One region of the Shinella sp. JR1-6 genome, then DNA from elsewhere that is predicted to be linked to it. Evidence: predicted binding sites of a transcription regulator. Region 1 holds the regulator's gene; each other region holds the start of a gene.
The links. Region 1 encodes PhoB, which activates phosphate uptake and scavenging genes when phosphate is short. Its sites were predicted from a motif close to TGTCATNNANCTGTCAT; they were not measured.
Positions count from the first base shown of each region.

Region 2: the regulator PhoB is predicted to act here: its motif matches at 1,137-1,153, upstream of EXZ48_RS19865 (alkaline phosphatase).
Region 3: the regulator PhoB is predicted to act here: its motif matches at 2,543-2,559, upstream of EXZ48_RS06390 (PhoX family phosphatase).
Region 4: the regulator PhoB is predicted to act here: its motif matches at 3,032-3,048, upstream of phnC (phosphonate ABC transporter ATP-binding protein).

Region 1 is NZ_SHMI01000006.1:295,645-300,059, forward strand. It holds gene EXZ48_RS13710 (aspartate aminotransferase family protein) at 1-1,057, opposite strand, end outside; gene EXZ48_RS13715 (GcrA family cell cycle regulator) at 1,481-2,017, shown strand; gene phoB (phosphate regulon transcriptional regulator PhoB) at 2,156-2,839, opposite strand; gene phoU (phosphate signaling complex protein PhoU) at 2,858-3,586, opposite strand; gene pstB (phosphate ABC transporter ATP-binding protein PstB) at 3,638-4,415, opposite strand, start outside.
Region 2 is NZ_SHMI01000011.1:177,195-181,609, reverse strand. It holds gene EXZ48_RS19875 (NAD(P)-binding domain-containing protein) at 1-297, shown strand, start outside; gene EXZ48_RS19870 (hypothetical protein) at 480-1,094, shown strand; gene EXZ48_RS19865 (alkaline phosphatase) at 1,206-2,960, shown strand; gene EXZ48_RS19860 (hypothetical protein) at 3,032-3,496, shown strand; gene EXZ48_RS19855 (ABC transporter ATP-binding protein) at 3,499-4,185, shown strand; gene EXZ48_RS19850 (FtsX-like permease family protein) at 4,182-4,415, shown strand, end outside.
Region 3 is NZ_SHMI01000003.1:237,327-241,741, forward strand. It holds gene recO (DNA repair protein RecO) at 165-929, shown strand; gene EXZ48_RS06385 (PaaI family thioesterase) at 926-1,435, shown strand; gene EXZ48_RS06390 (PhoX family phosphatase) at 1,557-2,495, opposite strand; gene EXZ48_RS06395 (DUF2339 domain-containing protein) at 2,657-4,415, shown strand, end outside.
Region 4 is NZ_SHMI01000002.1:504,896-509,310, reverse strand. It holds gene phnE (phosphonate ABC transporter, permease protein PhnE) at 1-877, opposite strand, end outside; gene phnD (phosphonate ABC transporter substrate-binding protein) at 1,097-2,002, opposite strand; gene phnC (phosphonate ABC transporter ATP-binding protein) at 2,085-2,933, opposite strand; gene EXZ48_RS05005 (DapH/DapD/GlmU-related protein) at 3,099-3,713, opposite strand; gene phnL (phosphonate C-P lyase system protein PhnL) at 3,710-4,415, opposite strand, start outside.

The DNA of each region.
Region 1 (4,415 bases):
GGTTTTCCGCCCGCACGCCCTTCAGGAGATCGGCGACCGGGATTTTTGCCTTGATGCCGAGCATCAGTCCCTCGCCGCGGACATCCTCGATGACATCGGGGAAGCGATCCTTCAGCGCGGCCAGCCCCTGGCGGAAGACGAGCGCGACATCACGCACATGCTCGAGGAAGCCGTCTTCCAGCACCACGTCCAACACGGCGTTGCCGACGGCCATGGCAAGCGGGTTGCCGCCATAGGTAGAGCCGTGCGTACCGGCAACCATGCCGGCCGCCGCCTCGTTCGTGGCAAGGCAGGCACCGAGCGGGAAACCGCCGCCGATACCCTTGGCAATCGCCATGATGTCAGGCGCGACCCCTGCCCATTCGTGAGCGAAGAGCCGCCCCGTGCGACCGACGCCGGTCTGCACCTCATCGAGGATGAGCAGCAGGCCGTATTCGTCACAGAGCTGGCGCAGCTCCTGCATGAACTCCTTCGACACCGGGCGCAGCCCGCCCTCGCCCTGCACCGGCTCGATCAGGATACCGGCCGTTTCCTCGGTGATCGCGTCCTTGACGGCCGTGATGTCGCCGAAGGGGACCTTGAGAAAGCCCGGCGCCTTGGGGCCGAAGCCCTCGATGTATTTTTCCTGACCGCCGGCGGCGATCGTCGCGATCGTGCGCCCGTGGAAGGCACCCTCGAAGGTGATGATGTGGTACTTGCCGGGATGGCCCTTGGCAAAATGGTAGCGCCGGGCGGTCTTGATCGCACATTCCAGCGCCTCTGCACCTGAATTGGTGAAGAACACCTTGTCGGCGAACGTGGCCTGCGTCAGCCGGCTGCCGAGGCTTTCCTGGCCCGGAACCTCATAGAGGTTCGACAGGTGCCAGACCTTGTCGGCCTGCTCCTTCAGCGCGGCGACGAGATGAGGATGCGCATGGCCGAGCGAGTTGACGGCAACACCGGCGGCAAAATCGAGATATCGCTCGCCATCTTCGGTGGTCAGCCACACGCCCTCCCCGCGCGTGAACCGGAGCGGCGCACGCATGTAGGTTTCATAGAGCGGCGCGACATCGGCCATGCGTGGATCCTCCGAAAAGAGATGCGGAAAAACAGAAATGCAGCTTGACTTTTCCAAGCCTCAGAAAAACCAAAAGCCGCCTTTCGGCGGCATGCCGCACTATCAGCATTTCATATTGGGATGTCAACAAAATCGCACCCGAAATGGCGCTGAACATCCCGCAAGGTGAGGATTCGCGACGCGCATGGAAGGTGTCTCTATCGAGTCACACCCGACCAGCAAGTTGGGGAAAACTCCGAAATCGATTCGCCCGGATTCCGGCGACTCTTGTCACAGAGTCCACCGGTCTCTAGGTTAAAGACCAATTACTAGACTGCATGCGGCGGAACTAGTCAGCAAGAGAGTTAGGGCGTTCAGGTTCCGGACCCGTCCGGAGCACGACGAGGGATTCCCGCATCCTGAACGCCGAGCGGAGACAAAAACATGAACTGGACAGACGAGCGCGTCGAGAAACTCAAGAAGCTCTGGAGCGAGGGCCTGAGCGCGAGCCAGATCGCGGCGCAGCTCGGCGGCGTCAGCCGCAATGCCGTCATCGGCAAGGTGCACCGGCTGAATCTGCCCGGCCGCGCCAAGGCCGGCGGCACCCAGACCGCGACACGCGCCAAGCGTCCGGCTCCGGCGACGCCGCGTCCGTCGAACTTCGCTGCCCGTCCCGTCGCCGCCCGTCCGGTCGCCCGTCCGGCCGGCAACGCCATTGTCAAGGAAGAGATCGACGCCGATTTCGAAATGCAGGCCGAGACCCTTCCGGTTCCGGCCAACCGCAACAACGTGGTCGTGCCGATGTCGCGTCGTCTCGAGCTGACCCAGCTCACCGAGCGCACCTGCAAGTGGCCGATCGGAGACCCGCTCAACGACGACTTCCACTTCTGCGGCAACGAGTCCCCCGACAATTCGCCCTACTGCACCTACCACCAGCGCCTCGCCTACCAGCCCTCGGCCGAGCGCCGCCGGATGCGATAACATCTACCACGGCAGAAAATGCGATGCGGACCCGAAAGGGTCCGTTTTCGTTTGAGATGGTGGTGCCTCTACTATTCCCCCAAAACGCAAACAGGCCCCTGAGGGCCCATTTCCGTCCTTGGGAGGAATTCCGCTCGCTCAGGTTTCCAGCGAATAGCCGGCGCCGCGGACCGTGCGGATGACGTCCTGCATGTTGGCGAAGTTGAGCGCCTTCCGCAGACGCCCGACATGCACGTCGACGGTGCGCTCGTCGACATAAATGTCATGGCCCCAGACCCCGTCGAGAAGCTGCGAGCGTGAGAAGACGCGGCCGGGCGAGGTCATCAGGAACTCCAGAAGGCGGAACTCCGTCGGGCCAAGGCGGACCTCGCGGGTGCGACGATGGACGCGGTGCGTCTCGCGGTCGAGCTCGATGTCGCCGCAGCGCAGCACCGTCGAGACAACCTCGGGCTTGGCACGGCGCAGCATCGCCCGCACGCGGGCAACCAGTTCCGGCGTCGAGAAGGGCTTGACGACATAGTCGTCCGCACCGGTGGCAAGCCCGCGCACGCGCTCGCTCTCCTCGCCGCGCGCCGTCAGCATGATGATCGGCAGGCGTTCGGTTTCCGGGCGCTGGCGCAGGCGTCGGCACAGCTCGATGCCGGAAACGCCCGGGAGCATCCAGTCGAGGATGAGGAGATCCGGCATGCGCTCCTGCAAGCGCATCTCGGCCTCGTCACCGTTCAGGATCGTATCGACCTCGAAACCTTCCGCTTCCAGATTGTAACGGAGGAGAACACTCAGGGCCTCCTCGTCTTCCACGACGGCAATTCTGGGCACCATGGAGTTGAACCTTGCTCTTTACTCGGACGCGTCGGCGACATCGGCCGCGACGACGGAGGTCGAGGTATCGTCCTTCGGACGCTCACCTTCCGGCTGCGAGCCTGTTGCCATGTAGTAGATGGTTTCGGCGATGTTGGTCGCGTGGTCGCCGATGCGCTCGATGTTCTTGGCGCAGAACAGGAGATGCGTGCAGGGTGTGATGTTGCGCGGGTCTTCCATCATGTAGGTCAGGAGTTCGCGGAACAGCGAGGTATAGATCGCATCGATCTCGTCGTCGCGCTCGCGGATCGCCTTGGCCTTCTCGATCGAGCGGGTGGCATAGACGTCGAGCACTTCCTTGAGCTGCATCAGCGCGAGCTCGGCGAGATGCTCCAGGCCGCGGGCGAGCTTGCGGGGCATGCCCGAGCTCTGGACGGCGATGACGCGCTTGGCGGTGTTCTTTCCGAGATCGCCGACGCGCTCCAGTTCGGCCGCGATACGGATCGCGCCCATGATTTCGCGCAGGTCCGCCGCCATCGGCTGGCGCTTGGCGATGGTGACGATCGCCTTGTCGTTGATCTGGCGCTCTGCCGTATCGAGGATGACGTCCTCGGAGATCACCTTCTGGGCCAGCGCCGCGTCGGTCGTGACGAGGGCGCGGACGGAATCGGCGACCATCTGCTCGGCGGTGCCGCCCATTTCGGAGATGCGGCGGGAGAGGTATTTCAGTTCTTCGTCGTAGATGGAGACGATGTGGCTCGATGACATGGCTCAGTCCTTAATGCGCTCGGGTTCCAGGGATGCTCGGCGACGAAGGCGTCAGCCGAAGCGGCCCATGATGTAGTCCTGCGTGCGCTGGTCATCCGGGTTGGTGAACATCTTGTCGGTGTCGTTCTCCTCGACGAGGTTGCCGAGGTGGAACATGGCGGTGCGCTGCGAGACGCGGGCCGCCTGCTGCATCGAGTGCGTCACGATGACGATGGTGAAGTTCGCGCGCAGTTCATGGATCAGTTCCTCGACCTTGGCGGTCGCGATCGGGTCGAGCGCCGAGCAGGGCTCGTCCATGAGGATGACTTCCGGGCTGACGGCGACGGCGCGGGCGATGCACAGGCGCTGCTGCTGGCCGCCGGAAAGGCCCGTGCCGCCTTCATGCAGACGATCCTTCACCTCGTTCCACAGGCCGGCCTTCTGAAGGCTCTGCTCGACGATGGCGTCCATGTCGGCCTTCCCCTTGGCGAGACCGTGGATACGCGGGCCATAAGCGACATTCTCGTAGATCGACTTCGGGAACGGGTTCGGCTTCTGGAAGACCATGCCGACGCGGGCACGCAGCTCCACGACGTCGATGTTCGGATCGTAGATATCGTCCGTATCGAGCGTGATGCGGCCGGTGACGCGGCAACCGTCGATCGTGTCGTTCATGCGGTTCAGCGTGCGCAGGAAGGTCGACTTGCCGCAGCCCGACGGGCCGATAAGGGCGGTCACCGTGTTTTCGCGAACATTGAGGTTCACATCGTAGAGGGCGCGCTTCTCGCCGTAGTAGACCGAGACGTCCTTGCCGATCATCTTGTAGGAAATGTCGTTCATTTTCTTGTCC
Region 2 (4,415 bases), on a different contig from region 1:
CTGCCCATGTTCAGCGAGATCACCGCGCAGGGGGTGCGCTGGCCGGATGGCACGGAGCAGAAGGCCGATGTCATCCTCTGGGCAACCGGCTTTCGCAGTGCACTCGACCATCTCGCGCCCCTGCAGCTGCGCGGGGAGAACGGCGGGATCGTCATGACCGGGCGCCTCGCCACGCAGGTGGAGAAGGACCCGCGCATCCATCTCGTCGGCTATGGCCCCTCCGCCTCGACCATCGGCGCCAACCGCGCAGGCGCGGCGGCGGCCCGGGAGCTTGCGACTTATCTCGACCTGTTGTGAACCCGGCGGAACTCCCGTCTTCCTGGTCCATCCTAAACCCGCCGATGCGGGCACTCGAAGACGGCCACTTCACCGGACGATACTTCGCCCACACCAGATTCGCCCTCGGCGAGAGGAAGGGAGACGCGGCATTGCGCTTGAGGATAGGGTAGGGCACCGTCATTCGAGCGAGATGGAGCGCCATGCCTCTTCAAAACCGCGTCACGCCCTTTGGCGAAATCGTCGCGCTGCCGCAGCGGGGCCTCTTTACCGGCAATCGGGGCATCCTTCACGATCCGGCGACGAAGACACTGCTTTCGAAGCGCTGGACGTCGAAGGCCTGGCTCATCTGCCTCTGTGATTTTCAGGATCGCCGGCGGCCGGTCATGGGGGGACGGAGCTGGACCGAACTGTTCTTCCTCGACGAGGCGGTCGCACTTGCCGCCGGCCATCGGCCCTGCTTTTTCTGCCGGCGGGGATCCGCATTGCACTTCCAGGCATGCTGGGCAACCGCGAAAGGCGAGACGCTGCCCTCCGCGGGCACGATGGACGCGGTCCTGCACGGTGAGCGCCTGGACCGCCGGCGCAAGCGCCTGCATCCGATCACCGGGCCGCTGGCAAAGCTTCCCGATGGGGTCGTCCTTGCGGCAGCCGGGCACGCCTACACGCTTCGTGGCGGTCTTGCCCATCGCTGGACGGTCGAAGGCTACGCGCCGCCGCAACACCTCGGCAAGGCGGACGCCCTCCTGACCCCGCCATCGACGGTCCTGGCGCTTGGTGCCGGCTATCGGCCCGTCTTCCATCCGTCGATTGGCTGAAAGCCCGATGCAGGCACTTTGGTCACAGCATGGTCACCGCGGTGTAATACGCCTGTCATGCTCGCTTTCTATGCGCTGGGAGGCAACGCACCGCTCAAGAGAGGTTCTCCCATGCGCAAACTCATCCTCGCCCTGGCATCGGCAACGTTCCTGGCCGGCGCCGCAAACGCTGCAACCGTCTATCCCATCGACCGGGCGACGATCCTCATCGGCTCGCCGTTCGATTTCAAGGTCGAATTCGATGCCGTGGTGAAGCCGGAGGACGTCAAGGTCACGGTCAACGGCAAGGATTATGCGGAGATTTTTGGTAAGGCCGCCGAATTCGTCGCGGAAGAGAAGGGCGCCGAGGACAAGGTGCTGGGGTCGGCGCTCATCCTGCGCGATCTCGCAATCGGCACGGCCGGCGCGTACAAGGTCGAGGTTTCCGCCGGCGGCGAAACGCAGTCGGTCAACTGGGATGTCTATGAGACTGTCGCCCAGCCGAAGGCGAAGAACATCATCTTCCTGATCGCCGACGGCCTCTCCGTCGCGCACCGGACCGGTGCACGCATCATGTCCAAGGGCATGACCGAGGGCAAGGCGAACGGCCGCCTGGCAATGGACGACATCCCGCCCGTCGCCTTCATCGGCACGTCTTCCACCCATTCGATCGCCACCGACAGCGCCAACACCATGTCGGCCTACATGACCGGCCACAAGTCGCGCGTCAACGCGCTCGGCGTCTACGCCGACCGCACGCCGACCAGCCTCGACGATCCGAAGGTCGAGACCATTGCCGAGGCCCTGCGTCGGAACACCAAGAAATCCATCGGCATCGTCACCACTTCGGAGGTCGAGGACGCGACACCCGCTGCACTCGTCGCCCATACCCGCAAGCGGGCCGACAAGGCCGATATCGTCGGCATGATGCTCGACGTCAAGCCGGACGTGCTGCTCGGCGGCGGCTCGGCCTATTTCCTCTCGAAGGACGTGCCGGGCTCCAAGCGCAAGGACGACAAGGACTACATCGCTGAGTTCCGTAATGCCGATTATGCAATCGCAACTGACAAGGCCGAGCTTGCCGCGGCCGCCGGTTCGAACCAGGAGCGCCTGCTTGGCCTGTTCCACACGGGCAATCTGGACGTGACGCTCGATCGCGAATTCCTCAAGAAGGGCACGGTCGACAAGTTCCCGAACCAGCCCGGCCTTGTCGACATGACCAAGACCGCACTCGACAAGCTCTCGAAGAATCCCGAGGGCTTCTTCCTGATGGTGGAAGCCGCCTCCGTCGACAAGATGAGCCATCCGCTCGACTGGGATCGCGCTCTCGTCGAAACGATCGAGTTCGACAAGGCCGTGGGTATCGCCCGCGAGTTCGCCGAGAAGAACCCGGACACGCTGATCATCGTGACCGGTGACCACACGCATGGCGTCGCCATCATCGGCACGGTCGACGAGGAGAAGCCCGGCGAAGAGATGCGCGAAAAGGTCGGCACCTATGACAGCGCCGGCTTCCCGAACTACGAGGACAAGGACGGCGACGGCTATCCTGATCGCATCGACGTCTCGCGCCGCCTGTTCCTGGCCGCCAACAACGGGCCGGATCACTACGAGACCTTCCGCCCGAAGCTCGACGGCCCCTTCGTCCCGGCCGTGCAGAACGAGGCGAAAGAATATGTCGCCAACGAAGCCTACAAGGACGTGCCCGGCGCGGTCTTCGTCCCGGGCAACATCCCGAAGGAAGACGACACGGGCGTGCATGCGGTCGATGACGTCGTGCTGCAGGCCGCCGGTCCGGGCTCCGAAGGGTTCCGCGGCTACATGGAACAGAGCGACGTCTATCGCGTGCTGGCCGACGCCTTTGCCCTCGGCGTGCCGAAGGATTGAGCGGCGTCTTGTGGACAGGCGGCCCGCGCCGCCTGTCCACAACCTCACAGATGAAAGAAGGAAGCCTGGTCATGACGAAGACAGACCCTGTGTCGTTCGAAAGGCGGGGCCTGCTCTTGACGCTCGCGGCCTTGCCCATGCTTGCCCTCCCCCGCATCGCCATGGCCAGCGAAACACTTGGCTTTGGCGAGCTCTACAAGCGTTTCGGCGTCCTCGGTCTCGAATTCTCGGACAAGGTCAAACGGCTCTCCGGGCAGCAGGTGGCCGTGAAGGGCTTCATGGCGCCGCCGCTGAAGGCCGAGGCGAACTTCTTCGTGCTTACCGAAATTCCAATGTCGCTCTGCCCCTTCTGCTCCTCCGATGCCGACTGGCCGGACAATATCCTCGTCGTCTATCTCGCCGAGCGGCAGACCTTCGTGCAGTACAATGCGCCGATCGAGGCACAGGGTGTGCTGGAATACGGGTCGTGGGTCGATCCCGAAACCGGCTTCGTCAGCCAGCTGCGCCTGCGCGGTGCCGCATTCGATACGGTCTGACGATGCTCGCGCTCGATATTGCCGACCTGGAGATGCGCTTTCCCGGCCTGGCTACGCCGGTACTCGCCATCGAAAAGCTGCACCTTCCCGCCGGCGACGGGCTCGCGATCACCGGCGCTTCAGGGTCGGGCAAGAGCACGCTGGTCAATGTTGTCACCGGGCTGGAGCCCGCGACGAAGGGCTGTGTCCGCTGGGGAGAGATGGAGATCAGCCGCCTGTCCACGGGTCGGCGTGATGCCTTCCGCGCTGCCAATATCGGCCTCGTGATGCAGGATTTCCACCTTTTTCCCGGCCTTTCAGCCTACGAGAATGTCGTGCTGCCGATACGGCTTGCCCGGCGCCTGAAGCCAACCGATCGCGAGCGGGCCCTTCATCTCCTCGAAATGACCGGCATCGCCCGCCCGGGTCAACCTATCGAAACGCTGTCGCGCGGCGAGATGCAGCGCGTGGCAGTGGCACGAGCACTGCTGTCGAAGCCCGGCGTCATCGTGGCCGACGAGCCGACGGCCAGCCTCGACCGGCGCACCGGCGGCGAGGTGGCCGACCTCATCGTCCAGCTCGCCCGCTCAGAAGGCGCCACGCTGCTCGTCGTGACCCATGACCCGGCCCTGGTGGAGCGCATCGGCCAGCACATCGTCCTTGACGGTGGCCGCATCCTCGAAGCTGCCGGCAAGGCGGAAGCGGCATGATCGGCTTCATCCTCGCGGACCTTCGCCGGTTCAAGGGCGGCACGTTCGCCGTCATCGTGCTGGTCGCCCTTTCCATCGCCCTCAGCGTTGCCGTCACCCTCCAGGAACGGGCCGTGCGGCTGGGCAGCGCGCGGGCGGCGGAAAAGTTCGACCTCGTCGTCGGCGCCGCCGGCAGCGAGACGCAGCTCGCCTTGTCGGCCGTCTTTCTCCAGCCATCCCCCTTGCCGCTG
Region 3 (4,415 bases), on a different contig from region 1:
TGAAAGCCTTGCGCGGGTTCTTTGTCGGCAAAGCGGGCATCGGCGCGGCGAGAAAAAAGCGAAACTGTGGCAAGGGCTTGGGTGTGTCCTTGCGGCCACGCGTCGTTCCGTCGCACATGCCATGCCGCTTGCTCCCGCGCGGGCGAGGGCGTAAGGCTTTTGCCATGCAATGGAGTGAGGAAGCCATCGTTCTCGGCGTGCGGCGCCACGGCGAAAGCTCTGTCATCGTCGAGGTGATGACGCGCAGCCGTGGCCGGCACCTCGGCATGGTGCGCGGCGGGCGCTCGCGGACCATGCAGCCGGTGCTCCAGCCCGGCAATTCCGTCGATGTCACCTGGCGGGCGCGGCTCGACGAGCATCTCGGCGAGTTCCGCATCGAGCCGCTGGAACTGCGCGCCGGGCGGCTGATGGAGACGGCGACCGCTGTCTACGGCGTGCAGGCCATGGCGGCGCTGCTGCGCTTCCTGCCGGAGCGCGACCCGCATCCCCATCTCTACGAGGCGCTTTCCGTCATCCTCGATCACCTGCACGAGCCGGCCGATGCCGGCGAACTCTTCGTGCGTTTCGAACTCGCCGTGCTCAACGATCTCGGCTTCGGCCTCGATCTTTTCGAATGTGTCGCAACGGGCAGCCGCGAAAACCTCTGTTACGTGTCGCCGAAATCCGGCCGTGCCGTTTCGCGCGAAGCCGGCGCACCCTGGGCGGACAAGATGCTGGCACTGCCGGCCTTTCTTGGCGACGAGCGCCGGCACGCCGCCGATGCCGCCGCCCTCGCGGACGGCTTCCGGCTGACCGCCTTCTTCCTCAACCGGCATGTCTGCGAACCGCGCGGGCTGGAACTCGCCAGCGCCCGCGACGGCTTCATCCAGGCGGCCCTGAAGGCGCTCGGCACGCCGAGGCACGATCAACCCCGAGAGGCGCATGCATGACGGTCGAAATCTACCCCGGGCTGACGGTTTCTGGCGTCGGTACGCTGCCGCTCGACGTGGTGAAGCGCGACGGCGGGCTGAAGGTACTGCAGGCGATGCTGGCCGGCGACCTGCCGGCCCCGCCGATGGCGAAGACGCTCGCCTTCAGCATGACGGAGGTGGAGGACGGCCGCGTCGTCTTTGCCGGCCTGCCGTCTGTCGACCATCTCAATCCGCTCGGCACGGTGCACGGCGGCTGGACGGCAACGGTGATGGATTCGGCGCTCGGATGCGCCGTCTTCTCCGTCATCAAGCCGGGCGAAGCCTATACGACGATCGAGTTCAAGCTGAATCTCGTGCGCCCCGTCCTGCCCGGCATGGGTGAGGTGTTCTGCGAAGGCAGGATCGTGCATCGCGGCCGTACCATTGCGACATCCGAAGCATGGCTGCGCGACGGAAACGGCAAGCTGCTCGCCCATGGCACTGAAACCTGCGCCATCTTCCCGATCGAAAACCTGATGCGTTAGTGTCTCCAGCCGAAGCGGCGCCGGATGCGGCGGCCAGAAGGCATGTGGGGCAATTCCACTGAACCGGGGGCTGCGAAGTTGCTCCAGACAGGCCGCAGCCATCGGCCCTGCTGCCGATGGCTCAATGGCCGTTACAGGTCGAAAGCACTTCCCAGTGCGCGTGCAGCGCTGCGAAATCGCCGCCGGCTTCGATGATCTCGACGATATGGCTGAACCGGTCGCGGGCGCCCGTTTTTTCGCCGGCCAGCCGGAGGCGGGCCGTGCCGGCCGCAGGATCCCCGGTCACATCCGCAATTCCGTCGAGGCGGGTGGCGCGCAGGAGGGCGGCGGCGCGGCGCGTTTCGTTCTGCACGTTGATCGGTGTGGCATAGCCATAAGCGGTGGTCAGCGGGCTCTTTCCGGCAGCGACCGGCATCCATGTCAGCGTGCCGTTTTCCATCACCAGCGGCGCCGCGTCGAAGGTGACCGGCATCCAGTCCTCTTCCGCGTCGGCGGAAAAATGCGCGACATGGAGCGCGCCGTCGTCGAGGAGGTCCGGGCCGTCGGCGCGGCTGCCGGACTGCCAGGTGCGGTTTGTGACGAACTTGTAGAGATGCCCGGATTCGCCGGCATCGCCGCAATAGACGACCACGCGGCCATCCCGGTTGACGAGGCAGGCGAGGGCGCCATGCCGCAAGCGGCCGAGGGCGGCCCGTTTTTTCGGGGCGGCGTCCGGATTCCGCGGATCGACCTCGACGACCCAGCCCGCAGGGGCGCCGGATCCCTCATCGAAGCAACGGGCGTCGCCATGAAAATCCGCCTCTGCCATCAGCCGCGTGCCCCAGGGGGTAAGGCAGCCGGCGGTGGCGATGCGCTGGCTTGAAGCCATGCGGAGCGCGGCGGGGGCCAGGCGTTTTACCGGGGCCCCGCCGGCGGCCGGCGTCAAAGGCTGTCCGTCCGTGCGGGCGGCGGTGCATCGACCGAGAAGATTGCCGAGGCCGCGAACGATGGCATGCGCATAGCCGTCCCGGGGCTGCCGGCCCGCCTGCGTGGCGGTGGCATTGCGAAGGGTCTGGGTCATGGCGGGCTCCGGTTGCTCCTGGAAATAGGTCATTGTGCCCGCCTTGCATGAAAACCATGCGACAGCTCGAAGAGAATACCGGCTTCAAACGTAACCCCGTTTAGTCTTTGGAAAAAACCGGGTAGTCTCCGCGCCCGGACAATGCCCGCGTTGGAGTCGCAATGCTCGAAATCCTCTCCCTGGTCGCGATCGGCCTGGCGCTCTATACCCTCAATGCATCGCGAAACAGCGCGCAGAAACTCGGCGAGGAGGTGATGCGGCTGAAGCGCGAAGTCGAGGCGCTGAAGGCCGGAGATTTGACGGCGCCAGTGGAGACGGTGGCTGTGGAAGCGACCGAGGTCATCTCCGAAGAGGCGGCCGAGGAGCCGGTGCCGGCCGATTTCGCAAGCCCCTGGGCGGCGTCGCAGGCGGCGGGGGCGGACGAGGCCGAGAAGGGCCGGGCGATCTTTGGCGGCACGCCCGCCGGTCCCGCCGAAACGGTTGCTGCGAGCGAGAGGCTGGACGAAGCCGTTGTGGCGGCCTCTGCCACTCCCGCGGCCGCGGCAAAGCCGAAGGAAAGCTTCGAAAGCCGCATCGGCGCGCGCTGGGCCGTCTGGGTGGGCGGCATCGCGCTCGCGCTCGGCGGCATCTTCATGGTCAAGTATTCCATCGAGGCGGGGCTGCTCAGCCCGGCGGTGCGGCTGTCGCTGGCTGCCGTCTTCGGCCTCGTGCTCATGGCGGTCGGCGAGTTCGTGCGCCGCCGCACGCTGCCGGTCATCGCGAATGCCTTCCAGAACGCGATGATCCCCGGCGTGCTGACCGCTGCCGGTGCCATAACGCTGTTTGCCGTCACCTATGTCTCCTATGAGTTCTACGGCTATTTCGGCCCGCTGACGGCCTTCGTGCTGCTCGCCGGCGTCGCCTTCGCGACGATCGGCCTGTCGCTCCTGCATGGGCAGGCGCTGGCCGGCCTCGGCCTGCTCGCCTCTCTCGTGACGCCTGCGCTGGTCGCGACCGAGGAGCCGAGTGCCTGGGGCCTTTTCGGCTTCCTCTCCGTCGCCTGGCTTGCCACCTTCGCCGCCGCGCGCATCCGCCGCTGGCTGATCGTTCCGGCGCTGGCCAGTGCCGGCATGGCGCTCTGGGCGGTGCTCTATCTTTCGGAGGCGAGCACGGTCGAGGTCGTGCCGATGCTTCTCGCCATGCTCGTGATGGCGCTCGGCCTGGGGCTGATCTGGCCGGGCAACATTACGACGGACGACCTGCCGCCCGCAACGGCCGCCGCCGCCGCCGATCCGCTGGACCGCCTGCTTGCCCCGCCAGCGGTCGCCGTATCGCTGGCCGGCGCACTGGCACTGACTTTCCCGGCGCTGATTCTCGCCAATGCCGTCCCGGCGCTGGCCCGGGCGGACTATGGGTTTGCCGCGATCGTGATGGCGCTTGCCCTGCTCGGCGCGCTGCGCGGCTGGGCGGTCTATCCCGCGCTCTTCTCCGCTGTCACGGCCGTGGTCGGCGTCGGGGCGATGGTGATCCGGCCCGGCGGCCTGCTGTCCGACGATTTCTCCTCCCTGGCCCCGCCGATACTGGACAATGCCTCGGTGCTGCCGCCGCCGGCATCGTTGCCGGTGCCGATGATCGCCGTCGTGCCTGTTAACCTGCTGCTGCTCCTTGCTGTCGCCTATGCGGCGGTCGGTCTTGCGGCGGTGCGCCTGCGCATGACGGGGTCCTCCGCGTTTGCCGCGCTCTGGAGCCTCATCGCCCCGGCCGTGCCCTTTGCCATCGTTGCCCTGAGCTTCCTCCATTTCGGCAATCTCTCCTTTGACCTTAAGCACGGTCTTCTCGCCGTGGCGCTCGGTCTCGCCTTCTTCGCCGCGGCAGAGGTCTTTTCGCGCGGACGGGCGGAGGAGGGCCTGTTCATTCCACAATGGACGCTCGTTGCCGGCG
Region 4 (4,415 bases), on a different contig from region 1:
GCAGCAGCAGCACGATGGCAAGTGTCTTGGCCTGATGTCCCTGACCGATGGACAGGCGCAGCAATTCGCCGATGCCGCCGCCGCCGACGGCACCGATGATGGTGGAGGCGCGCACATTGATCTCCAAACGCAGCAGGAAATAGCTCATGAAATTCGGAAGCACCTGCGGCACGATGCCGAACCAGACGCGCTCCACCCAGCTTGCGCCGACCGCGCGAAGCCCCTCCTCCGCCTTCATGTCCGCATTCTCGACCACTTCAAAGAAGAGTTTTCCAAGCGCCCCGACCGTGTGGATCGACACGGCAATGACGGCAGGCAGCGGGCCGAGCGAGAGGATGGCGAGGAAGAAGCCGGCGAGAACGACCTCCGGAAAGGCGCGCAGGATTTCCATGAAGCGGCGCACGAAGCCGCGCAGCAGGCGGTTGGCGACAAGGTTCTTTGCCGCCAGAAAGCAGAGCAGGAAGCCGAAGGTCATGCCGATCACGGTGGAGAAGATCGCGATGTTCAGCGTCTCCAGCATCTTGTGGAAATATTCCGACACATAGAGGCTCTCGGTGATGTAGAGCCGCCCTTCGGGATAGTTGTACTTGAAACTGCCGTCATCGTAGGGCGACGGCAGGTCGAACAGCGCGCGAAAGACCTCGAGGCCATCGCGCGGCACCATATCGCCGACGAAGTCAAAGAAATACGGCAGCCTATCGAAGAATTTTCCGGCATTCGTCTCGTTGGCGAACCAGAGCGAGCCGGTGAGCGCCGTGACGAGGATGGCAAGGCCGAGCCAGGTATAGAGCCGGCGGCGGGCGTTCAGCTCCTGCCAGTGCCGCTCGATGAGCGCACCCTTTTCGCTGAAGCCGTCGTGAAGCGTGTTCATGGCCATGGTCAGTCCGCCTTGCGGTTCCCTGTGCACAATTCCGGCTGCTGATGACGTGCCGCGAACCTCCCCTCCGTCATCCTCGGGCTTGACCCGAGCATCCACGGCCGCAGGTGCCGCATGGATCCTCGGGTCAAGCCCGAGGATGGCGTCGAGAGTGGGGTAATGGCATCAGCAAAAAAGCGCCGGCCGGTTGTCCAGCCGGCGCCGGAAACATCGAGGCTATCAACCGCCGATCGTCGCCTTGCGGGCGTCGATGATCGGCTTGTAGAAGTCGACATTGACTTCCGTGAAGGAGGTGAAGTCACCGCCCATGACGGCGGCGAAGCAGGCCGCGTCCTTCTTCGGCAGGTCGAGCATGAACTGCTTGAACTTCGCCTTCATGTCGCCGTCCATGGAAGAGCGAACGACGATCGGGCCGTTCGGGATCAGCGGCGATTTCCAGAGTTCGACGAGGTCGTTCATGTCGAGAATGCCCTTCTCGACCATCTTGTGCAGGTTGCCGGACGTGTAGCCGTCCTTCCACTCGCCAACGCCCGAACCGAAGGTGGTGCCGGCATCGAAGGTGCCCTTCACGACTTCGAGGACGAGGTTTTCGTGACCACCGCCGAAGCCGGTCTCACCAAAAAACTCCTTGACCGGTCCGCCGATGGCTTCCGGCAGCGTGACGAGCGGCACGAGGTAGCCGGAGGTCGAGTCCGGATCGGCGAAACCGAGCTTCTTGCCCTTCAGGTCTTCGAGCTTTGTGATGCCGCTGTCCTTACGGGCAACCATGATCGAGTGGTAGCCGGTCGAGCCGTCGGTCTGGACGGTCGTCAGGATCGGCTCGACGGCGTCGGCCTTGGCAAGGTAGATCTTGGCAAAGCCGGAAGCGCCGAGTTCGGCATAGTCGAGCGTGCCGCCGAGCAGGCCCTGGATGACACCGTCATAGTCGGCAGCCGGGAAGAACGAGACCTTTTCGAAGCCGAGTTCGGCCTTCAGCTGGTCGCCGAGGCACTGGTAGTTGCGCAGGCGGTCGGCTTCGTTCTCGCCGCCGATGATGCCGACGCGGAATTCCTTGAGGTCTTCAGCCTGTACGTGGCCGGCGAGCGCGATGAGCGCGACGGCGCCGAGAAGAGCTTTCTTCAGCATGGTCTTTCTCCTGTTTGACCGGCTTCGCCGGGGCTCTTTAAAAATGATGGCCCTTCACGCGGGCCCTTCGATCCCAGTCGGCTTAAAGGCCGGCCAGTGCCAGCGGTGTCGGGCTGGCGGATTCCTTTGCATTGTCCTGGCGGGCCGGATTGCGGATCGCCGTCGAGGTCATGCTTTCGTCGATTTCCGCGCCGTCGGCGCCGGTGCCGTAGATCGTGCGCACCGCATCTGCATCAAGCTCACGGGCCGGGCCATCGAAGACGACGCGACCGCCGGACATGCCGATGATGCGTTCGCAATAGGCGCGCGCCGTATCCAGCGTGTGCAGGTTGGTGATGACGGTGATGCCTTCGCGCTCGTTGATGTCGCGCAGTGCATCCATGACGATTTTTGCGTTCAGCGGATCGAGCGAGGCGATCGGTTCGTCCGCGAGCAGCATCTTGGGGTTCTGCATCAGCGCCCTTGCGATCGCCACACGCTGCTGCTGGCCGCCCGAGAGTGTGCCGGTCGGCTGAAGCGCCGTCTGTTCGATGCCGAGGCGCTCGAGCGCTGCGATCGCCATGATGCGCTCCTCACGGGTGAAGAGATTGAGGGCGCTCATGACCGTCGGGCGGTGGTTGAGGCGACCGAGCAGCACGTTGGTGAGCACGTCAAGACGCGGCACGAGATTGAACTGCTGAAAAATCATCGCGCAGTCGCGCTGCCAGTTGCGCAAGCTCGCGCCGCGCAGCGCGGAGACTTCCACATCGTTGAAATGGATCGTGCCCTCGCTCGGATCGGCAAGGCGGTTGATCATGCGCAGCATGGTCGACTTGCCGGCGCCGGAGCGGCCGATGACGCCGACCATCTGGCCCTGCGGAATGTCGAAGGTCACATCGTCGACCGCTACGCGCACGCCAAAGCGGCGGGTGACATTCTTCAGTCGAAACATGGTGGATCCCTTTTTGTCCTGTGTCGGATCAAGGCTGGGCCAAAGGCCGGGCCCTGTCGCTTTCGGGACTGGCTCTAAACGCTGTTGATGAAGGGGCAATGTCAGTTTCATGTCGGAAAAATAACAGTCCACAGGCCTGAATTTCCGGCATCGGAAAGCGCTTTCTCACCCGCCGTGACGGGCAAGAAAGGCTTCTGCGTCAAGTTTGCGAAAGTCGTCGAGAGCGGTGCGCAGCCGGGCATGATCCCAGTCCCACCAGGCAAGTTTTTCCATGTGTTCGGCAATGCTTCGGGGGAAACGTTCGCGGATGACCTTCGCCGCGACGCCGCCGACGACCGTATAGGGTTCGACGTCTTTTGTGACGACCGCGCCCGAGCCTATGACAGCACCGTTGCCGACTGTGACACCCGGCAGGATGGTCGATCCGTGACCGATCCAGACGTCATGGCCGATGACGACGCGGTGCCCGCGCCGCCATTCGAAGAAGTCGGCTTCGTGGTCGGCATCCGGCCAGTAATCGTTGGCGCGGTAGGTGAAATGATGCAGCGTCGCCCGCCACATCGGGTGGTTCGTCGCATTGATGCGCACTGAGGCGGCGATGTTGGCGAACTTGCCGATCGTCGCACACCAGACGGAGCCGCCGTTCATGATGTAGGAATAATCGCCGATCTCGACTTCGCTGACGCGGCAGTTCTCGTCGATCTCCGTGTAGCGGCCGAGCACCGTGTCGGACACGACTGCAGTCGGATGGATCAGCGGCGTTTCGGACAGGCGGGTCATGCGGCGGCCTTTCGTGGCGAGAAGGCGGAGACGTCGACGATGCGGTCGGCGACCTTTTCGCGCACGTCTTCGTCGTGGAAGATACCGAGGAGCGCGACACCGGCCGCCTTCTTCTCAGCGATCATCTCGACGACCACGGCGCGGTTCTTCGCATCGAGCGATGCGGTCGGCTCGTCGAGCAGCAGGATGCGGTGATCGGTAATGAAGCCGCGCGCGATGTTGACGCGCTGCTGTTCGCCACCGGAAAAGGTGGCGGGCGGCAGTTGCCAGAGTTCGCGCGGCAGGTTGAGCCGCGCCAGCATGGCTTCGGCCGTCGCCTTCGCCTCGGCGGCATTGACGCCGCGGGCGGTGAGCGGCTCGGCGACGACATCGACGGCCGCAACGCGCGGCACGGTGCGCAGAAACTGGCTGACATAGCCGAGCGTGGCGCGGCGCACCGAAAGAATGGTGCGCGGATCGGCGATCGCCAGGTCGAGCAGGCGGCCGCCGTGCTCGATCAGGATCTGGCCGCTGTCGACGGCATAGTTGCCGTAGACCATCTTCAGGAGCGAACTCTTGCCGATGCCGGACGGGCCGCCCAATACGACGCATTCACCCGCCTTCACCGAGAAGGCGACATTTGACATCACGGGCAGACGAATGCCGTCGCGAAGATGCATGGTAAAGCTCTTCGCGACTTCGGAAACAACGAGGGGTGTGGCC